Regions from separate parts of the Streptomyces sp. NPDC087906 genome, predicted to be linked through region 2. Evidence: predicted binding sites of a transcription regulator. Region 2 holds the regulator's gene; the other holds the start of a gene.
The links. The regulator HspR, encoded in region 2, represses chaperone genes until heat shock. The targets are predictions, from matches to a motif close to TTGAGNNNNNNNNNCTCAA.

Region 1 (3,404 bases), on a different contig from region 2:
GCGCAGGGCGCCGTCCTCCAGGGTGACCTCGCCGGTCTCCAGGCCCGCGCGCTCCAACTGCCGGGGCAGCAGGTGGTCGCGGGCGATGACGACCTTCTCGTCCTCGGTGTAACCGTCGAGCCTGACCAGCTCCATCCGGTCGAGCAGGGCCTCGGGGATGGCTTCTAGGACGTTGGCGGTGGCGAGGAACACCACGTCGGACAGGTCCAGCTCGACCTCCAGGTAGTGGTCGCGGAACGTGTGGTTCTGCGCCGGGTCCAGGACTTCGAGCAGGGCGGCGGCCGGGTCGCCGCGGTAGTCCGAGCCGACCTTGTCGATCTCGTCCAGCAGGACGACCGGGTTCATCGAACCGGCCTCCTTGATCGCCCGGACGATACGGCCGGGCAGCGCGCCGACGTAGGTGCGCCGGTGCCCTCGGATCTCCGCCTCGTCCCGGACACCGCCGAGCGCGACCCGGACGAACTTGCGTCCCATGGAGTGCGCGACGGATTCCCCGAGCGAGGTTTTTCCGACACCGGGCGGCCCGACGAGGGCCAGGACGGCGCCGCCGCGCCGGCCGCCGACCACACCGAGCCCGCGGTCGGCCCTGCGCTTGCGCACCGCCAGGTATTCGGTGATGCGCTCCTTGACGTCCTCCAGGCCCGCGTGCTCGGCGTCGAGGATCGTCTTGGCGCCCTGGATGTCGTACGCGTCCTCGGTGCGCTCGTTCCACGGCAGTTCGAGGACGGTGTCCAGCCAGGTGCGGATCCAGGAGCCCTCGGGGCTCTGGTCCGACGAGCGCTCCAGCTTCTCGACCTCCTTCAGCGCGGCTTCGCGCACCTTCTCCGGGAGATCGGCGGCCTCGACGCGGGTGCGGTAGTCGTCCGACTCGTCCTCGTCGCCCTCGCCGTTCAGCTCGCGCAGTTCCTTGCGCACGGCTTCGAGCTGGCGGCGCAGCAGGAAGTCGCGCTGCTGCTTGTCGACGCCTTCCTGGACGTCCTTGGCGATGGACTCGGCGACGTCCTGCTCGGCGAGGTGCTCGCGGAGCTGGCTGATGGCGAGCTTCAGCCGGGCCACCGGGTCGGTGGTCTCCAGCAGCTCCACCTTCTGGGCGGTGGACAGGAAGGGCGAGTAACCGGCGTTGTCGGCGAGCGCGGACACGCCGTCGATCTGCTGGACGCGGTCCACGACCTGCCAGGCGCCGCGCTTCTTCAGCCAGTCGGTGGCGAGCGCCTTGTATTCCTTGATCAGTTCGGTGACCGAGCCGGGCAGCGGGTCGGGGGTCACTTCGTCGACGGCGATGCCCTCGACCCAGAGGGCGGCGCCGGGTCCGCTCGTACCGGAGCCGATCTGTACGCGGCCTCTGCCGCGGATCAGCGCACCGGGATCCCCGTCGGACAGCCGGCCCACCTGCTCGACGGTGCCGAGCACACCGGTCGCGGCGTACGACCCGTCGATCCGTGGCACCAGCAGCACCTGAGGCTTCCCGGCACCGGCCCCACCCGAACGCGCGGCGGCCTGAGCGGCCTCCACGGCGGCGCGGACCTCGGCGTCGGACAGGTCGAGCGGAACCACCATGCCGGGCAGCACGACCTCGTCGTCGAGCGGCAGCACGGGAAGCGTGAGCGGGGTGGAAATGGAGGCCATGATCTCCCCTTCGGCAGTTAGGTTGAGCTATGTGGACTCAATGCAAGTGAGCCCGCCAATGTTCCCCAACGGCCGTTCGCTCTGAGCGATAGCGGTCCGACCCCGCGAATCCCCTCGTCACGGCGCTGATGTCCGGCGCCGGACGCCACTGTCAGTGGTGCCTGCCACGATGCCCGCACGCCATCGTGATCAGGAGGAACACATGGGCACCTGGGACATCGGCCCGTTCGACAACGACACCGCCGCCGACTGGTGCGGCAAGCTCGACGACACCGCCCCCGACGCGCGCCAGGAGCTGGTCAGGGACGCGCTCACCCGGGTCGCCGACACCGCCGACTACCTCGACGCGGACGTCGCCGACGAGGCCGTCGCGGCGGCGGCCCTGGTCGCCGCGCAGTGTCCCGGCGGGGAGCCCGCGCACTCTCACTACGGACCGGAGAAGCCTCTCCCCGACCTCACCGGGCTGCGCGCCCTCGCCCTCCGGAGCCTCGATCGCGTCGCGAGCGAGCCGTCGGAACTCCTTGAGCTGTGGGAAGAGGAGGCGGAGGCCGGCCCCTGGCGGGCGGGCATCGACCGGCTGCGGACCGCACTCGCGCCGGATCCGGCGGGCGAACAGCTCCGCCTGTCCTGACCTGCCTGTCAGTGGCCGCCCTTAGCATCCGGCCATGAGCATCATCGGCGAGTACGCCCGCCTGACCGCTGCCGAGCTCGACCGGGCCCTCCAGGACCCCGACCGGGCGCAGGAGTTCGTCTATGAATTCATCGAGGCGGAGGCGGAAGCAAGACCAGAATCGTCCGAAGCGCGCTGCCACGACGTCGACAAGATGTGGCACGCGCTCGACTTCCTGCTGCGCCGCGTGGACTTCCCCGTCGACATCATTCACGGCGAGGAACAGATACCGGATGCTGCGGACTGGGGCTACGGGCCGCCCCGCTTTCTCAGCCCGGAACGCGTCAGCGTCGCGGCCACGGCACTCGCCGCCACCCCTCACGAGACGCTCGTCGAAGGTGTGGGTCCGGCGGACCTCGCCAAGGCCGACATCTACCCCACGATCGTCTGGGAGCGCGGAGAGGCGCTCGACTCCGTGACCAGCCACTACCAGGCGTTGGCTCGGTTCTTCCAGGCAGCGGCCCACGCAGGGGACGCCATGGTCATCTGGCTGGACTGACGGCCGCCGCCACGACCGGACACCGGCGCCGCGAGTGGCCGGGCCCGCGGCCGTCTCCCGTTCCACAGCGACTCCCGTCGAGCAACCCCGGGGCTGTCGCATCGACGTCGGACAGCCGGGGCACGTACTGCGGCAAGTTCTGCCAGAGCCGGCCGCGCGGGGGCAGGTCGGGCTGGCCGGGGAGAGTGCCGTGGTCGACCAGGTCGAGACGGACGCGGGACATCGCAGAAAGGGCCTCGGCCGGCTCGTGATGCGCACCCTCGAAACGGCGGCTGCCGACGCCGGCGCCACCACCGGGATCCTCGCCGGCACGACCGAAGGACGCGCCCTGTACAGCGCGCTCGGATGGCGGCTGCACGGCCCGGTCACCGGCGTCCTGCGGGTCGCCTGATCACCCCCGCCGTACGCCCCCGCCGAGCGCCGGGTGTGACTCGGCCATACCTGTTTCGGCGAGACATTTACCGCGCCTGCGGGGACAAGTGAACAGGTATGAGTACTCAACAGACAGGACCCCCCGACGAATTGCGCGTCGGCGCCCGGCCACGCACAGAGGTGGAGGAGGCGTATCGGGCGCTCGCCGACGTGGCCGCCGGTACCGCCCAGCAGACG
Region 2 (3,404 bases):
GGCGGGTGCCACCGGGGGCTGACCCGTTTCACGTGGAGCTACGCTTCACGACCGGCGACCCGACGGCAAGACGGCGGACGCTTCGCACGTCAGAAGTTCCGGTTTTGGAAGGTGGGGACAACGGCGGATGGCGCGAGAAGCCGAGCCCGCGCGAGACAGCCTGCTGCCCCTCGCGGCACGGGAGTTGTACGCGCGCCTGGCGGCCGGTGAGAACGTACCGCCCGACACCGAGGGCCTCGCGGCCCTGCACAGCCGCGGAATCGCCCGTACGGACCCGGCGAGCGGCCTCGTCAGCGTGCTGGACCTGGACAACGTGGAGCACCGGCTGCGCGGATCCGTACGGGACGCCCTGACCCACTCCGTCGGACTCGTCGCCGAACTGCACTCCGCCGTGGACGACTTGCGCGCACGCCACGCCGCAGCCCGCCCCGGTGCCGCTCCTTCGCCCGGCGCGCTCTTCGTGGAGGGCAAGGACGCCGTCAACCGGTCCATAGCTGCCGCCTGCGACAGCGCGCGGGAGGAAATGCTCTGCGCCCAGCCGGGGCCCCGTACGCGCCGTTCTCTGGCCTTGGCGGAGGGCCGGGACACCGAGCTGCTGGAGCGCGGCGTGTCGGTCCGCACGCTCTACCGCGCGAGCAACAAGACCAACCCGGCCGTCCACGAGCGGGTCAGGACGCTGCGGCCGAAGGGCGGCCAGTTCCGCACGCTGGCCAGCCCGTTCCTGCTGATGATCATCTTCGACCGCAGACTGGCCTTCCTGGTGGACCGGCTGGAGGGCCGCCCGGCCGCCGAAGGGGCCTGGCAGGTGCGGGACCCCGCCGTCTGCGCCTTCCTCGCCGATGTCTTCGAGCAGCAGTGGGTACGGGCCGACGAGTGGCTGGCACCCGCGCCGTCCGGCGCCCCCGTGGTCAGCACGCAGCTCCAGCGCGCCATCCTGCGCGAACTGTGCGCGGGCCACGACCAGCAGCAGATCGCCAAGACCCTGGGCTACAGCGCCCGTACGGTCAACGCCCATCTGACGGACCTGCGGGGGCGGTTGGGCTTCCGTACGGTCTACCAGCTCACCCACTGGTGGGCGACGTGCGAGGAACGCGAACTGGACTGAGCCCCGCCGTGGTGGCGGGGCCCAGTCCAGTAGCCGTTCGCTTGTCCGGGCGGCGGCTCAGTCCGTGGCCCGCTTCGGGCGCCACACCACCAGCGCCGACGCCGACTGCACGTCCTGGTACGGCACGAGGTCCCGGCGGTACGACGCGTGCACCTGCGCCTCGCGCTGCTGCATCGCGGCAGCGGCGCCGTCCACGGCAGCCGCCAGCTCGGCGACCCTGGCCTGGAGCGCGGCGACCTGGTTCTCCAGCTCGATGATGCGCTTGATACCGGCGAGGTTGATGCCCTCGTCCTGCGACAACTGCTGCACCTGGCGGAGCAGTTCGATGTCGCGGGCCGAGTAACGCCGGCCCCGGCCCGCCGTGCGGTCCGGGGAGACCAGGCCGAGCCGGTCGTACTGCCTGAGTGTCTGCGGGTGCAGACCGGAGAGCTGGGCCGCCACCGAGATGACGTACACCGGCGTCTCCTCGGTCAGTTCGTAGGCCCTCGTGAACGCCGAGGGCCGGCTGCGCCGACCGTCCCTGTCCATGACGTCATGCTCCCTTCGCGGCCTGGAACAACTCCGCCCGCGGGTCCTCGTCTCCGGTCGCCTTCCGATAGGCCTCCAGCGCGTCACGTGCCTGCGCGCCGAGGTCCTTGGGGACGACCACCTCGACGGTGACCAGCAGGTCGCCGCGCGTGCCGTCCTTACGTACCGCGCCCTTGCCGCGGGCGCGCATGGTCCGGCCGTTGGGGGTGCCGGCCGGGAGTTTCAGGGTCACTGCGGGACCGCCCAGGGTCGGCACCTTCACCTCGCCGCCGAGCGCCGCCTCCGCGAAGGTGACGGGCACGGTGACGGTGAGGTTGTCGCCCTTGCGGCCGAACACCGGGTGGGCGTGCACATGCACGACCACGTACAGATCGCCGGCCGGGCCGCCCCGCTCGCCCGGGGTGCCCTTGCCGCGCAGCCTGATCCGCTGCCCGTCACTGACGCCCGCCGGGATGCGGACCTGGATGGACCGCGACGACTTGGCGCGCCCGCTGCCCTTGCAGACCTCGCAGGGGTCCTGGGCGATGAGCCCGCGGCCCTTGCAGTCCACGCACGGGTCGGTCAGCGAGAATCCGCCGCCGGTGCCGCGCGAGACCTGGCCCGTGCCGACACAGGTCGGGCAGACCCTGGGGGTGCCGTTCTTGTCGCCGGTGCCCGAACACGCCTTGCAGGGCGCCTGGCTGGACATCCGCAGCGGGACCGTGGACCCGTCGACCGCCTCGGTGAAGCTGAGCGTCACCTCGGACTCGATGTCCTGGCCGCGGCGCGGCTGCGTACGCGTGCCCGCGCCGCCCCTGTTGAACAGACCGCCGAACACGTCCCCGAGGCCGCCGCCGAAACCGCCGGCGCCGCCGGGCTGCTGTCCGCCGCCGCCCTGCGGGCCGCCTCCGAAGAGGTCCCCCAGGTCGAAGTTGAACGAACCGCCGCCCGCGCCGGGGCCCGGACGGAAGCCGCCGTTGCCGAACAGGGCGCGCGCCTCGTCGTACTCCTTGCGGCGCTTCGCGTCGCCCAGTACGTCGTTGGCCTCGGAGATCTCCTTGAAGCGGTCCTCGGCCTTGGCGTCGCCCTTGTTGGCGTCCGGGTGGAACTCGCGGGCGAGCTTCCGGTACGCCTTCTTGATCTCGGCCTCTGTGGCGTCCTTGGGGACGCCGAGAACCTTGTAGTAGTCCTTCTCCACGAAGTCCTTCGTGCTCATTCCCGACGTCCCTCCTCTCCGCCTGTCACTGCTGTCACTACCGCGTCAGCCCTCGTCCGGGCCACCGCTCTCCTTGCTGTCGACGTCACCGGCCGGGTTGCCCTGCTCGTCGGCCGCCTTCGGCTGGGCCCCCGGCTGGGGCTCGGCCACCGCGACCCGCGCGGGCCTGATGGTCCGCTCGCCGAACCGGTACCCAGGCTGCAGGATCGCGACGCACGTCGTCTCCGTGACATCCGGCGCATACGAGTGCATCAGCGCCTCGTGGATCGTCGGGTCGAAGGGCTCGCCCTCCTTGCCGAACGTCTGCAGTCCGAGCTTGGCCGCCACGTTCTCCAGCGACTCACCGACGGACTTGAAGCCGCCGACGAGTTCGTCGTGGTCACGCGCCCGGCCGATGTCGTCGAGCACGGGGAGGAGTTCGGTCAGCAGATTCGCGACGGCGATCTCCTTGACCTGGATCCGGTCCCGCTCCACCCGACGGCGGTAGTTCTGGTACTCCGCCTGCAGCCGCTGGAGGTCCGCCGTGCGCTCACCGAGCGCCATCCGGGCCTGGTCCAACTGGGCTGTCAGAGCGAT

Region 1: the regulator HspR is predicted to act here: its motif matches at 1,649-1,667, upstream of lon (endopeptidase La).

What each region holds. Positions count from the first base shown of each region.
Region 1 is NZ_JBVJLC010000008.1:163,766-167,169, reverse strand. Features, by position in the region: gene lon (endopeptidase La) at 1-1,626, opposite strand, end outside; gene ACZ63I_RS23905 (DUF4259 domain-containing protein) at 1,829-2,257, shown strand; gene ACZ63I_RS23900 (YfbM family protein) at 2,292-2,795, shown strand; gene ACZ63I_RS23895 (GNAT family N-acetyltransferase) at 2,986-3,186, shown strand; gene ACZ63I_RS23890 (hypothetical protein) at 3,285-3,404, shown strand, end outside.
Region 2 is NZ_JBVJLC010000001.1:426,537-429,940, reverse strand. Features, by position in the region: gene ACZ63I_RS01855 (helix-turn-helix transcriptional regulator) at 128-1,105, shown strand; gene ACZ63I_RS01850 (heat shock protein transcriptional repressor HspR) at 1,163-1,633, opposite strand; gene dnaJ (molecular chaperone DnaJ) at 1,638-2,828, opposite strand; gene grpE (nucleotide exchange factor GrpE) at 2,874-3,404, opposite strand, start outside.